One region of the Streptomyces sp. NPDC107550 genome, then DNA from elsewhere that is predicted to be linked to it. Evidence: riboswitches for the same ligand, from Rfam matches in the RefSeq annotation. Region 1 holds a riboswitch; each other region holds the start of a gene.
What was found. A riboswitch is a leader RNA that binds a small molecule or an ion and turns the genes downstream of it on or off. The one in region 1 is predicted to bind cobalamin.
Positions count from the first base shown of each region.

Region 2: linked by a shared signal. The riboswitch ahead of ACZ7LY_RS19190 (CbtB domain-containing protein) and the one ahead of ACZ7LY_RS13840 (ABC transporter substrate-binding protein) in region 1 are both predicted to bind cobalamin.
Region 3: linked by a shared signal. The riboswitch ahead of ACZ7LY_RS24220 ((2Fe-2S) ferredoxin domain-containing protein) and the one ahead of ACZ7LY_RS13840 (ABC transporter substrate-binding protein) in region 1 are both predicted to bind cobalamin.

Region 1 is NZ_JBVKBC010000008.1:71,705-76,353, reverse strand. It holds gene ACZ7LY_RS13845 (FecCD family ABC transporter permease) at 1-928, opposite strand, end outside; gene ACZ7LY_RS13840 (ABC transporter substrate-binding protein) at 925-1,908, opposite strand; cobalamin riboswitch at 1,946-2,102, opposite strand; gene ACZ7LY_RS13835 (endo alpha-1,4 polygalactosaminidase) at 2,437-3,294, shown strand; gene ACZ7LY_RS13830 (hypothetical protein) at 3,488-4,649, opposite strand, start outside.
Region 2 is NZ_JBVKBC010000013.1:74,048-78,696, reverse strand. It holds gene ACZ7LY_RS19210 (helix-turn-helix domain-containing protein) at 1-629, opposite strand, end outside; gene ACZ7LY_RS19205 (ATP-binding protein) at 943-1,401, shown strand; gene ACZ7LY_RS19200 (recombinase family protein) at 1,526-1,906, shown strand; gene ACZ7LY_RS19195 (hypothetical protein) at 2,010-2,729, opposite strand; cobalamin riboswitch at 2,908-3,052, shown strand; gene ACZ7LY_RS19190 (CbtB domain-containing protein) at 3,091-3,309, shown strand; gene ACZ7LY_RS19185 (CbtA family protein) at 3,331-4,086, shown strand; gene ACZ7LY_RS19180 (histidine phosphatase family protein) at 4,164-4,649, opposite strand, start outside.
Region 3 is NZ_JBVKBC010000020.1:106,910-111,558, forward strand. It holds gene dhaL (dihydroxyacetone kinase subunit DhaL) at 1-162, opposite strand, end outside; gene dhaK (dihydroxyacetone kinase subunit DhaK) at 216-1,208, opposite strand; gene ACZ7LY_RS24215 (hypothetical protein) at 1,493-1,810, shown strand; cobalamin riboswitch at 1,908-2,031, shown strand; gene ACZ7LY_RS24220 ((2Fe-2S) ferredoxin domain-containing protein) at 2,092-2,499, shown strand; gene ACZ7LY_RS24225 ((2Fe-2S)-binding protein) at 2,496-3,293, shown strand; gene ACZ7LY_RS24230 (NUDIX domain-containing protein) at 3,482-3,853, shown strand; gene ACZ7LY_RS24235 (ATP-binding protein) at 4,031-4,453, shown strand; gene ACZ7LY_RS24240 (hypothetical protein) at 4,472-4,649, shown strand, end outside; partial or broken gene ACZ7LY_RS24245 (dTDP-4-dehydrorhamnose reductase) at 4,612-4,649, shown strand, end outside.

The sequences.
Region 1 (4,649 bases):
GGGAGATCAGGTCGGCCAGGAGCAGGAACGCGGCGCCCCCGAGCGCGGCGACGGGCAGCAGCCTGCGATGGGCGGCGCCGGTGACCATGCGGGCGGCGTGCGGAACCATCAGGCCGACGAAGCCGATGGCGCCGCTGTAGGCGACGAGCACGCCTACGACGAGCGAGGTCAGCACGAAGACGGCGGCGCGGAAGCGGTGCGTGTCGAGGCCGAGGACGCGGGCGCCCTCCTCCCCCGCGAGCAGCAGGTCGAGGGGGCGGGCCAGCGCGAGCAGGACGAGGGTGCCCGCGCCCAGGACGACGGTGGGCAGCAGGAGTTGGTCCCAGCGGGCGCCGCCGAGCCCGCCGAGCGTCCAGAACATGACGGCGCGGACGTGTTCGGCGCGGGCGGACAGGACGAGTACGAGGCTGGTGAAAGCCGACAGTACGTACTGCACGGCGACCCCGGCGAGGACGAGCCGTCCCGCGGTCATGGTGCCGCCGCGCCGGGCGAGGGCGTACACGACGACGAGGGCGCCCATCGAGCCGAGGAACGCGGCGACGGGCAGCGCCACGCTGGTCGCCGCGCCCGCGCCGACGCCGAGCGCGATGACGAGGACGGCGCCGCAGGAGGCCCCGGAGGACGCGCCGAGCAGATAGGGGTCGGCGAGCGGGTTGCGGACGACGGCTTGCAGGACCGTTCCGGCGACGGCGAGTCCGGCGCCGACGACGACGGCGAGGACGACGCGCGGCAGTCGCACGTCCCACACGATGGAGGCGAACGCGCCGCTGTCCTCGCCGCCGAGGAGGATGCCGAGGAGGATGCCGAGGACGCGGCCGGGCGGGATGCGGACGGATCCGAAGGCGAGCCCCGCGAGCGCCGCCGCGCACAGGGCGGCGGCGAGCGCGGTCACGAGCAGCGGGAACGCGGTCCGGGTGCGGGCGCTCACTTCGCGCCGGGGTGGAGCTGGTCCGCGAGGTCCGCGACGGCGTCGGCGGCGCGGACGCCGAGGACGGCCGAGGACAGCGGCAGCACCGCGAACCGCTTGTGGCGGACGGCGGGGACGTCCGCGAGCGCGGGGTCGTCCAACAGGCGCTTCTTCTTCGCGGCGACGGAGGTGCCGCCGTAGTCGTAGATGACGATGACGTCGGGCTTGCGGTCGATGACGCGCTCCCAGGAGACGTCGGCGAAGGACTTGTCGAGGTCGGCGAAGACGTTGCGGCCGCCGGCGCGGCGGATCAGGTCGTCGCCGAGCCCGGCGCCGCCCGCCGTGAACGCGCTGGACTCCCCCGAGTCGTAGACGAACACCGAGACGGGCCGGGCGCCCTTGAGGCGGCGGGCGACCGCGTCGAGCCGGCCGTCGATGCGGTCGATGAGGCGTTCGCCGCGCTCGCGCACCGCGAACGTGCGGGCGACCTGGCGTATCTCGGTGCGCAGGTCGCCGACGCCGACGTGACCGGCCGGGCAGTTCTCGCGGTTGAGCCGGGTGTGGATCCCCGCTTTCTCCAGGCTTTCGCGGTCGCGCCCTGAGCCCTTGTCGAAGGCGCTGGCGTAGCCGCCGTACACGAAGTCGGGGTCGGCGCCGAGGAGTTCCTCCTTGGAGGGGTACTCCTTGGCCAGCACAGGGATCTTCTCGTACGCCTTCTTGTACGCGGGCTCGATCCGGTCGTCGAGGTAGGCGGTGCCGGCCATGCGCTTCTGGAGACCGAGGGCGAGCATGACCTCGGTGGCGTGCTGGTTGAGGGTGACGGCGCGCCGGGGCGGCTCCTGGAAGGTGGTGCGCACACCGCAGTTGGTGACGGTGTACGGGAAACCGGGCGCCGCGCCCGCCTTCTTCGCGTCGCCGTGGGCGCCGGTGCCGCAGGCGGCGAGCGGCAGCAGGAGCAGGGACGTCAGGAGCGCGCGCGAGGCTGCGCCGATGCGGGGCATGCGGTGCCTTTCCGGGGGATGTCCTCGTCCCCTGGTCGGTGCGGAAAGGCGGCAGGTCAGTGTCTGGCTCCCGGGCGTCGCGTGCGGCGCGACGACCGGTCACAGTGGCGGGACCGCACCGGATTCGCACCGGTTTCCTGGCCCTGACCGCCTGGGTGGAGTGGTGACAGTGTGCCAGACGGGTGTTCGACCTTCGCGGGAGGTCCACACGGGAGGTCCACACGGGAGGTCCGCACGGGCGGGCACGCGGTCCCACGGGTGTGCGCGCGGGCATGAGGAAGCCCCGGCCGTGACGGGGGACCACGGCCGGGGCGGCTTGGGAGTGGGCACGGATGGCGGTCGCCTCTCGGCGGGGGGCTCCGCAGGGCTTCAGCCGAACGATCTTCCCTGCGGGCTATAGGTGAGGCCCGGGGACACTGTTCCATCCGTGTCCACGGTGGGTTCAACGGGCGGGGCCCCCTTGTTGTTCCCCGCCTTCCGGAAGCGGCCGGTGAGGTACGTCACGCCTGGCCGGGACCGTAGGCTGCGCTGGTGATCTTCGCTTCCGCCCGCCGTGTCCGCGCGGCGCTCGGCCTCGCCCTGGCCGCCGCCGTCCTGCTCGGCGGGTGCGCCGCGCCTTCCTCACCCACTTCCCCGTCCGCTTCCTCCTCCACGGACGGGCCGCCCCGGGTGCGGATGCCGGTGGCGGACGCGGACTTCGACTATCAGATCGGCGGCGCCTACCGCCCGCCCTCGGGTGTGCGCGCGCTCTCCCGCGACCGCACGGACCGTCCGGCGCCCGGCCTCTACAACGTCTGTTACGTCAATGCCTTCCAGGCGCAGCCGGACGCGCTCGGCTGGTGGCGGCGCACCCATCCGGACCTGCTGCTGCGCGACGGCAAGGGCGCGCTCGTCATCGACGAGGACTGGAACGAGGCGCTGCTCGACCTCTCGACGGCCGCCAAGCGGGAACGGCTGGCGCGGATCGTGGGGCGGTGGATCGACGGCTGCGCGGACGCCGGTTTCCAGGCGGTGGAGCCGGACAACCTGGACTCCTACCAGCGCTCCGACGGCCTGCTGCGGGCCGGGGACGCGGCGGCGTTCGCGCGGCTGCTGACCGCGCGGGCGCACGCGGCGGGGCTCGCGGCCGGGCAGAAGAACACGGCCGAACTGCTGCCCCGGCACTCCGCCATGGGCTTCGACTTCGCTGTCGCCGAGGAGTGCGCCCGCTACGACGAGTGCGGGGCGTACGCGGACACGTACGACGACCGCGTCTTCGTCATCGAGTACCGCGCGGCCGACTTCACGCGCGCGTGCCGCGCGTGGGGCCCGCGCCTGTCGATCGTGCTCCGGGACCGCGATGTGCGGCCGGCCGGGGCGGACGGGTATGTGCGGCGCGGGTGTTGAGCCCGAACCCGATGCCGAGGGCGCGTCTCGGCGCCTCCGCGCGGCCGACCGTCCAGCTCAGGGCGCCCGGTCGGGGTCGGTCGCGGGGCACACCTCGGCGGCTGAGCGCGGGCTCCCGATCAGCTCAGGACGCCCGGTCGGGGTCGGTCGCGGGGGGGCACACCTCGGCGGCGGCTGAGCACGGGGCGGGCGGTCAGCTCAGGGCGTCGAGGCGGCGGCGGACCGCTTCCAGGGCGCCCGGTCTGCGGCCCGGTACGCGTGCGCGCAGGGCGGTGAGCGCGGGGGCGTGCGCGCGGGCGCGGGCCGGGTCGGCGAGCTGCTCCCACTGGTGATGGGCGCGGTCCACGGCGGCCTCCACGTCCTCGTCGCCGGGTTCCTCGCCGCGCGACAGGCGGGCGTGGGCGACGGCGGCCCACAGTTCGAAGCTGCGGTCGGGCTCCCGCGCCAGACGGGCGAGGTCCGCCCGGACCTCCAGCCAGTGGATGGCCTGCGGCGACCCGGCGCCGTGGGTGCGCAGCGCCTCGCTCTCCCACAGCGCGGCGATGGCGGCGGCCTCCCCGTGCCGCCCGGCCTGCGCGGCGGCGAGCAGCGCCGGGTGCGGGTCGTCGGCGGCGGTGGCGGTGGCCTGCGGTGCGGGGGCGGCGCCGGGGGCGTGCGGCGCGGGCCGGGTCTCCTGCGGGGCCGAGGCGTCGTGCGCGGGCGCGTGCTCCGGTACGGGGATGGAGGGCGCCGGCGCCGAGCTCGTACGGGGTGCGGTAGGCGCTGGGGCCTGGGCCTGAGGTCGGGCGGGGGTGCTGGTCGGGCGGGGCGGGGCAGCGGGCGCCGGGGGTGTCGTCGGGGCGTGGCCCGCGTACGGCTTCCCGACGCCCGTACCCGTACCCGTACCGGTGCCGGTGTCGGCAGGCGTGCCGGGGGCCTGGGCGTCGGCGGGCTCCCCCGCACCCCCGTTGACCGGCACCGGGGCCGCCGCTGTGAACCCGGGCACCGTGGACGCGGCGGGCATCCCGGGGGCCGGTGACGTGGGAAACGCGGGGCGCGCGAGCCCGGCGGAGTGCCCCTCCTCCGCCTGACGCGAGAACCCCGCCCCCGGCGCCTGGGACACGGGCGCGGGCATGGGCGCAGGAGGCTCCCCCGCGCCCTGGCCGGAAACCGCCGCTTGACCGGGCAGCACAGCGGTCCCCGCCACTCCCACGGAGCCGGCGACCGGCACCGGAGCGGCGGAGACCGCCCCGGGCACCTGCTGCTCCCCGTACCCGACCGCAGGCACCTGCACCTCCCCGTACCCGCCCCCGGCATGGGCCCCCAACGGCGCCCCGAGGGCCAGGAACAGGGCGTCCGGCGCGCCCGAGCGAGCC
Region 2 (4,649 bases), on a different contig from region 1:
TCGAGGCTGACGTGCGCCAGCTCCGACACGTCGAGCAGCCGCTCGATCTGCTCACGCATCACGTCGGCACTGCCCACCGCCCGGTGCAGGACGGCCTCTTCCATGACCACCCACAAGGTGGGCGCGTCCTCGCGCTCCAGCAGACCCTGGCGGCGCAGCCGCAACTCGACGCGTCGCTCGACTTCTTCGTCGCTGCCGTTGGGCAGGCCACCGCGGAGCGTGGCACGCGCGTACTGAGGGGTCTGCAACAGGCCCGTCACGTACTGAGGTTCGTAGGTACGCAGGGTCTTGGCGCCGGTCTCCAGGCTGACGTAGGCGGTGAACCAGGCCGGGACGGCGTCCCGGTACGAGTACCACCAGCCGGGCTTGTTGGCCCGCTCGGCGAGTTCGACGAACTCGTCGATCTCCTGCCGGTCCGCGCCGAAGGTCTCCAGGAGCTTCTCCACATAGAGAGGCTTCAGTGCCACTTCGGCCTTTTCCAGCCGCCTGATCGTCAGGGTCTTCACGCGCAGAGCCTTGGCCGCGTCCTCCAACGAGGCACCGGCCGCCATACGCATGTCCTGCAGCCGACGGCCGAGGATCATGCGCAGGACTGTCGGCGCACTCGTACCGGAACGGGCCTCACTCACGCCCAACCTCCTGAGGATTCATCAACATCACCATTGTTGCAGTGACTTGAAGTCGACGCCAGATTGATATCCCGCTTCTGAAATTATCAGGGAGTCGGTTGCAGCGTGAGTGTGATCACGCGCATAGTTGACTCGTGAGCGGTTCAGTCACAGCTCTGACACGGCGTCGGGCCCCGCGGGGACCCCTGGTGCCGACGCCGTCGACGGCGCCCCGCGCGAGGGCGCCGGCCCCGGCGTGCGCCCCTCACCGCGCGAGCGGCAGCCCGCGTCCCCACACCGCGCCCGCCCCGGAAGGCACTGGAAGGCGACACCCGTGACTCTCCCCACGCCCTCAGCACCGGCCCCGCACCCCGCCTTAGCCCCGCCGGCACGGCGGCGGGAGTACTGGTTCGGGCTGCCCGCCCTGCGCACCAGCGCGCGCTGCGCCCGCGACACGGTCCGTGACCGGCTGCGCGCGTGGCGGCTGCCCGGCGACACCTGCTGCGACGCGGTCCTGCTCGTCTCCGAACTCACGACGAACGCGGTGCTGCACACCGACAGCGACCAGGTCCTGTGCGGCCTCACGCTCACCGACGACGAGCGGCGCCTACGGATCGAACTCCACGACGACGGCCCCACCCCGGTCCGGGCCCCCGAGCACCTCGCGGGCCCCGGCGAGGAGGGCGGACGCGGCCTCTTCCTCGTCCAGCAGCTCGCCGAGAGCTGGGGCTCGGCACGCTCCACCCGCGCCGAAGGCAAGGTCGTCTGGGCCGAGTTGACGGCCCACTCCTGACGTGACCGGTCGACCGGCCCGCGCGCGGACCGGCACGGCGGGGCAGCCGCCCCGCCCCGTCCCTTTCCGTCCCCACACGGTGCGAGGAGTCCCGACTCCTCGGTCCTCCTAGCAGAAGGCAGCCATGACCCCCCACGGCGAAACCGCTACCCCCGTCGTGCTGTACGTGTGCGCCGACCGCGCCCCCGGCGCCCCCGGCGCCGCCGCGCAGTGCGCGCTGTCCGAAGGCGAGGCGTTCGCCCGCGAGCGCGGGCTGACCATCACCGAGGTCGTCACCGACACCTACGGAGAACCCGACCCGGCCCGCCGCAGCGGCTGGCGGCGCGTGCGACAGCTCGCCCGCGAGGGGGACGTCGGCGCGGTCCTCGTCCGCTGGCCGAGCGCCATCGCCCCGGAGTGCGCGCACGAACTGCGCCACCGCGAGGCGGCCTGGCTCGGCGATCACGGGGTGCGCGTGCGCTACACCTGGGCGCCCCTCTCGACCCGGACGGGCGAGACCCGCTGAGTCGCCCTGGGGCCCGCCCCGGTTCGCTGCCGGGCATACGGCGAGGGCGGTCACGTACGCCGGTGTCGTGACCCGCGTACGCGACCGCCCCCCTGGCCGGCGGTCAGCTCAGCTTGTTCACCGCGGTGACCGTCGTCTTCTTGAACGCGGCCACCGGGGCATCCGCGTAGGAGCCCATCTCGCCCCACTGGACGACCGTCACGACGTTGCCGTCGCGGCCCACCGAGAACAGGTGGATGTCGGACGAGCCGCCGGACGTCGTCGTGTGCACGCCGTACACCGTCGCGCCGTCCTTCACAGCGATCCGGCCGTAGTTCTTCTGCGTGGCCTTCACCTGCGGGTCCTGCTGCATCAGCTTCTTCGCGCAGCCCGTCAGATCCTTGCGCAGCAGCGCCGCGAAGTCGGCGGCCCGCTGCGCGCTGCGCTCGACGACCGTCACCTGGAGGGCGTTGGTGTCGAGGTCGGTGCGGTAGAAGCGGTGCATCGTCGTCGAGGGCAGCGCCTCGCCGTAACACATCGGGAGCGGGTCGGGCTGCCCGGAGGTGATCGGGCCCGCCGTCCACGGGGACGAGGGGTGCGGGGGCAGCTCGGAGGCGGACAGGAAACGCGGGTCGGTGACGGCGGCCGCCGGGACGGTCGCCGCGGCGACCGCGGTCACGGCGCCCACGGTGGCCGCCGCCGCGAGCAGCGCGCGCCGCGCCCGCAGCCGGGAGCGGGCCGGGACGGCAGTCGTGGTCTGCGGGTCGGTCGGCGTGAGCGGGGTGGTCGTGGCGTGCGGGTCGGTCGGCGCGTGCGGGGCGGTCGCGGTGCGGGATGCTCTCATCGGTACTTCCCCCATGTCGGCATGACATGACACATGTCGGTGACGCACAAGTCTGTGCGGTTCGGTCACGTCTGTTTGTATTGGCCGCCTTGTACGACACGCGGTACGCCACACCCGTTGCCCCCGTTTTTGTCACGGGTCTGTCACCGGGCGGCTGTGACAGGGCCCATCTTGGCCATGCACCCGACAGGCGGTACCTTCAGTGAGTTGTCGACGACGGCACGACGGAAGCCGGTGAGAATCCGGCACGGTCGCGCCACTGTATGCGGAACGGCTCTTTGGGCCACCGCGAGTCAGACCCGTGGCTGTCGTCTCTGTGCACCACCGATATGGGACGCGAACTCCCGAAGGAGGCTCCGCCATGGCGCAGTCTGTCGCCCAGCCGACCACCACGCCCGCCGCACCGGTCAAGCTCCCGCTCAAGGCCATCGCCCCGTGGGCCGTATTCTTCGGCATCCTGATGCTGGTCCTGCTCTACTTCGTCGGCGCCGAACAGGGCGCCACCTCCGTCTTCAACGGCACCGACGTCCACGAATGGGTCCACGACGCCCGTCACCTGCTCGGTTTCCCCTGCCACTGACCCGTAGGGACCGCGCACCTCATGAACTCCACCACTGTCCGCAACCTGCTGGTGCGGGGCATGCTCGCCGGCCTGGCCGCCGGCGTGCTCGCCCTCGTCATCGCCTACTGGCTCGGTGAGCCGAACGTCGACAAGGCGATCGGCTTCGAGGAGTCGCACGCCGCTCACTCGCACGGCGGCGAGGAGGCCGAACTCGTCTCCCGCAGCCTCCAGTCGACGGCGGGACTCGCCACCGGCGTCCTCGTCTACGGCGTCTCCTTCGGCGGGATCGCCGCGCTCGCCTACTGCTTCGCCCTCGGCCGGGTGGGCCGGTTCAGCCCCCGCGCCACGGCGCTGCTGCTGTCCGGCTGCGCCCTGCTGGCCGTGTACGTCGTCCCGTTTCTGAAGTACCCGGCGAACCCGCCGGCCGTCGGCAGCGGCGACACCATCGGCAAGCGGACCACCCTGTACTTCCTGATGATGGTCCTCAGCGTCCTGCTGGCCGTCGGGGCGACCCTCCTCGGCAAGCGGCTCGTGCCCCGGCTCGGCACGTGGTGGGCCACCGTCGCCGCGGTGCTCGGCTTCGCCGTCGTCGTCGGCCTCGCCTATCAGTTCCTGCCCGTGGTCGACGAGGTGCCCGCGCACTTCCCGGCCGCCCTGCTGTGGCGGTTCCGCCTGTCGGCGCTCGCCATGCAGGTCGTCATGTGGGGCGGATTCGGCCTGGTCTTCGGGGAGTTGGCGCACCGCCTGCTCCAGCCGAAGCAGGCCGCCGCCCGCGCGGTGCCGGCCGCGCGCTGAGGCGTACGACCGCACGTACGGCTCTGTCCACGAGGGTGCGTACGGCGACGAGGGGGTCCGGTGTCCGCCGGGTCCCCTCAGCCGTGCGCGCCCGGGGCGCCGAGCGGCGCGCCGAGCCGGACGTTCCAGCGGCCGGCCCGGCCGCTCAACTCGCAGGTGCTCAGCGGCGCCACGTCACAGCGCCAGTACGCCGACAGGGGTGCGCCGAACGCGTGGACCAGCGCCGCCCGCACGATCTCCGGCTCCACCACGGCGACGACGCGCCCCGCGCCGGACACCTCCGCGTCCAGCCAGCGCCCCACCCGGGCGCACACATCGGCGACGGACTCGCCGCCCCCGGCGCCGTGTCGCGGGTCGGCGAGCCAGCGGGCCAGCTCCAGCGGCTCCGCCTCGCCCACCTCGGCCAGGGTCAGGCCCCGCCAGCGGCCGGCGTCCGGCGCGGCCAGCGCGTCGAGGCAGCGCGCCGCGCCGAGCCCGAGCGCCTCGGCGGTCTCCCGGCAGCGGCGACTGCCGGACCGCACCGCGTCGTCGGGCACCGGCAGCGCCCCGGCCGCCGCGAGCGC
Region 3 (4,649 bases), on a different contig from region 1:
CTTGTCGAGGACGTTCTTCACGGCCGTGAACCCGCGTTGCAGATTGCTGCCGTGGTCGGCGTCGCCGATGGGGGAGTCGAGGTCGGTGAGGTGAGCGGCCTCACGGTCCACCGCCTCGGCGGTCGTCGCCATCCAGCGCCGGAAGAAGTCGGCGTCGAGCACGTGAACTCCTTGCTTCGTAGGTAGGTAAGTACGTAGGTACGTAAGTGCGTGGCTCACATGCCCCAGCGCAGGCCCGCCGTGCTGACCGGCGCGTCCCACAGCCGCAGGATCTCCTCGTCGGCCTGGCACAGGGTGACCGAGGCGCCGGCCATGTCGAGGGACGTGACGTAGTTGCCGACGAGCGTGCGGGCGACCGGCACCCCCCGCTCCGTAAGGACGCGCTGGACCTCGGCGTTGAACCCGTACAGCTCCAACAGGGGTGTCGCGCCCATGCCGTTGACGAGGACGAGGACGGGCGCCGTGGGGTTCAGGTCCTCCAGGACGGCGTTCACGGCGAAGTCCGCGATCTCGCCCGAGGTCATCATCGCCCGCCGCTCCCGGCCCGGCTCACCGTGGATGCCGACGCCCAACTCCAGTTCCCCGGGCGGCAGATCGAAGGTGGGGGAGCCCTTCGCCGGCGTACTGCACGCGCTGAGCGCCACGCCGAAACTGCGCGAACTCGCGTTCACCTGACGGGCGATGGCCTCCACCCGCTCCAGCGGCAGGCCCTCCTCCGCCGCCGCGCCCGCGATCTTCTCCACGAACAGCGTGGCACCGGTCCCGCGCCGCCCGGCGGTGTACAGGCTGTCGGTGACGGCGACATCGTCGTCGACGAGGACCTTGGCCACCTGGATGCCCTCGTCCTCGGCGAGTTCGGCGGCCATGTCGAAGTTGAGCACGTCACCGGTGTAGTTCTTCACGATGAACAGGACGCCCGCCCCGCTGTCCACGGCCGCGGCGGCCCGCACCATCTGGTCGGGCACCGGGGAGGTGAACACCTCGCCCGGGCAGGCCGCGGCGAGCATCCCGGGCCCGACGAACCCGCCGTGCAGCGGCTCGTGCCCCGAACCGCCGCCGGACACCAGGGCCACCTTCCCCGCGACCGGCGCGTCCCGGCGCAGGATGACGCGGTTCTCGACGTCCACGGTCAACTCGGGATGCGCGGCGGCCATCCCCCGCAGAGCATCGGCGACGACGGTCTCGGCGACATTGATCAGCATTTTCACGCGTACCTCCGGGTGAGGCTGGCAGAGGGGCGCCCGCCCTGAGTCCGTGCAGTTCAGGGCCGGTGCCTCGGGCGGACGGCTGCTGGAGTGCTCTCGGCAGTATCGACCTTGCCAGGGCCGCCGTCACGTGCCACGCCTCCGCTGCCCGCACGCGCGTCGCGGGAACAGGGGGAACAGGGGGACAGCGGAAACAGTGGCGCTGGACGCAGGGCCTCGCCGTCACCGCCGAACGGGTGGCATGATCCATCCGGTCCGGCAGGCGCCGGACGTCCAAGGGGGGTTCCATGAGGCTGTTCGTCGCGGTCCCGGGCACGGTGCTGGCCCTGCTCATCGCCGTCTGCGGCGTGGCCGCGATCAGGCGGGGGTGGGTCATGCCGTTCAACCGCGGACGCGTCCTGCGGCCACGCCTCTACGGGTGGGGCCAGTTGGTCATCGCCGCCGCGCTGTGCTGGCAGATGGCCCTCCTGGTCCTCCCCCTGCCCGAGAGCACGGACGGCCTCTCCGAGCAGGTCCGCAGCGGCGTGGCGGTCGGCGGGAGCGCGCTGATGCTGGTCGGCATCATCGTCATCATGCTGAGCCAGCGGGCCGGGAGGAGGAGCTGACACCCGCCGCCGGAGCCGGGGCGCACCGGTCGACCGGCCCGGGGCGGCGGGCAGGCGCCATGAGAGGATGGCGCGCGTTATTGGGCGACGGCGGGAAGAGGAAGCCGGTGTGAATCCGGCGCGGTCCCGCCACTGTGATCGGCGAGCCGGTTCCGACAGGCCACTGTCCCTTAGGGGGCGGGAAGGCCGGGACCCGCGGTGACCCGAGAGCCAGGAGACTCACGCCGCCGCCCCCTCGACGGATTCCGGGGCGGATCTCCCCGGTGAGGGGAAGGCGCCGTATGGCGAAGAAGAAGCGGACCGTCCGCGCGGGCACGGGCACGGACGAGGCGCGCGCCGACCGGCCCAGCGGGGTCGTCGTCTGCCGGGACTGCTGCTGCGGCAGCGTCAAGGTCCCCGGCGACCACCGGGCGCAGACGGCCCGCCTGCGCGAGAGCGTCCCGGTGCGGATCTCCGAGTGCCTCGACGTGTGCGACCAGGCGAACGTCATCGTCGTCCAGCCCTCCGCCGCCGGTCGCGCCGCGGGCGGCCGCCCCGTCTGGCTCGGCCTCGTCAACGACGCCGACGCCACCGAGGACATCACCGCCTGGGTACGCGCCGGAGGCCCCGGCATCGCGCCGATGCCCGGCACCCTCGACCTGTACGTGTTCCAGCCGCCCCGCCGCGTCCGCCAGGCGACGGCGTCATGAACACCGGCGCCGCGCCCGCCGAGAAAGCCGCGCCCGCCGAGGAAGCCGCGCCCGCCGAGGAAGTCGAAAGGGCCCTCCGCGAAGTCGCCGCGCTCGGCGGGTTCTTCGCCCTGCCCGTCGAAGCACGGCGCCCCGCGACACCGCCCACCGTCGGCGATCCGGCGCCCGTCCCCGGCGATCCGACGCCCGCCCCCGCAGACCCCGGCGACCAGCCCACCCCCGCCGAGCCACTGGCCGCCGGTTTCCCCGCGCGGGCGCACGCCGTCAACCTCCGGTACTCCACGCCGCAGGCCCGTATCGGCGTGTCGATCGCCCACCTCGGACTCGCCGCCCGCCTGTGGTCGCCGCTCCTCGCCTGCGCCCTCCTGCACGGCGTCCTGCCCGACCTCCGCGCTGTCCGCTGGGCCGGGCCCGACAGCACCTCCCTGAGCCTGCCGCGCGCCGAGGGACTGCGCGCCGACGCCGTGCCCGACCTCGCCGCCGCCCTGTACGCGCAGGTCACCGGCCCCCTCGACGCGGTGGAGAGCGCCCTCGACGTGAAGGTCGCCCCGCGTCTGCTCGACGGCAACCTCGCCTCCGCGCTCTTCGGCACCCTGGGCGTCCTGCTGCGCGCCCACCCCGGCCTGCGCCCCGAGCTGACCGGCCTCGCCGACCGGCTCCTGACCACCGGACGGCTCGCCGGAACCGGGCACACGTACGGCCCCGGCCTCGCCTTCCGGCGCCGGAGCTGCTGCCTGTACTACCGCGCCCCCGGCGGCGGCCTCTGCGGCGACTGCTGCTTCGCGGGGCGCTGACCCAGGGGCATTCTGCTTCGAACGCCCCGCGCCCGGCACGGATGCCCCGCGTCTGACGGGGTAGGGACCCGGCGCGCCCCCACGGGACCGTTCGTCGCAGCGGCCGAGGGCGCGCACCCCCGGCCGCGACGGCCCGGGGAGACGCACGGGACGCCGCGGCCGACCGCCGCGCGCAAGGGGAGGCGGGCATGACGACACCACAGGGAGCGGGCGCCACGGTCCAGGCGGTCGTGGTCTACGACGGGCGGGTCCTGCTCGCCACGCACGACGCGCACGGCTGGGCCCTGCCCTCGGGCACCGCCGAGCCGGGCGAGAGCGCCCAGGCGGCCGCCGCCCGCGTCGTCTACGAGCTGAGCGGCTACCTCGCCGACGGCACCCAGGCGCTCGACCCGGCCGGTGACGGCACCCAGGCCGTCATATGCCAGCTTCTGAGTGAATCCCCTTCCGAGGGAGCCTCCCTGACGCCTGATCAGCTCCGCTGGGCCGCGCCCGACGAGGCAGGCGGCGCCGAACTGTCCGAAACCGTACGCGACTACTTGCGCGGCCACACTCCCGTGTGAGGACCGCCCGACCTTGGGCACCCGAAGGACAGGCCGATCGGCCCGCACATGTGGAGCCCGTCGGCCATGGACAAGGGGGCGCACCGACCCTGGGAACGGGGCCGCCGCGCGCGCCACCATGGAAGCCGGGCCGGAGAAACCGGCCCGAGCGCCCGACCCGACGAGAGGAGCGACCCCATGGGCATCTCCTGGACGACGGGCAACGGCAGCACCGTCACCGCCGCCACCGCACGCACCCGCACCGCCCACCTGCTGGAGAACGCCGGACACGACCTCGGTGACCAGGGGGTGTACGACGCCCTGCTCGTGGTCTCCGAACTGGTCACCAACGCCGAACGCCACGCGGGCGGTTGCACCTACCTCGGACTCGCGCTGAGCCAGGACGGCCGCCACCTCGACATCACGGTCGGCGACGACCGGGGCGACCGCGCGCCCGCCGAACGCCCGCGCGGCGAGGACACCGCCGAGGGCGGCTACGGCTGGCCCGTGGTGCACCGCCTGTGCCGCACGGTCTCCGTCGTGCCCCACGACACCGGCGGCAAGAGCGTCCACGCGACCGTCCCCGTCGAACAGCACGAGGACACCCTCGCCGCGACCTGACCGCTACCGTGACGGCCCATGACCGTCCTCATCATCGGCGGCACCGGCTTCCTCGGTGCCGAACTGGTCCGCCAGGCGTCCGCCGCCGGTCACCCCACCGCCGCCACCTACGCCACCCGCCCCGGCAGCGACCCGCACGCCGACTGGCACGCCCTGGACTGGCCGCCGCTCTCCTGGAGTCGGCGTTCGGCGACGC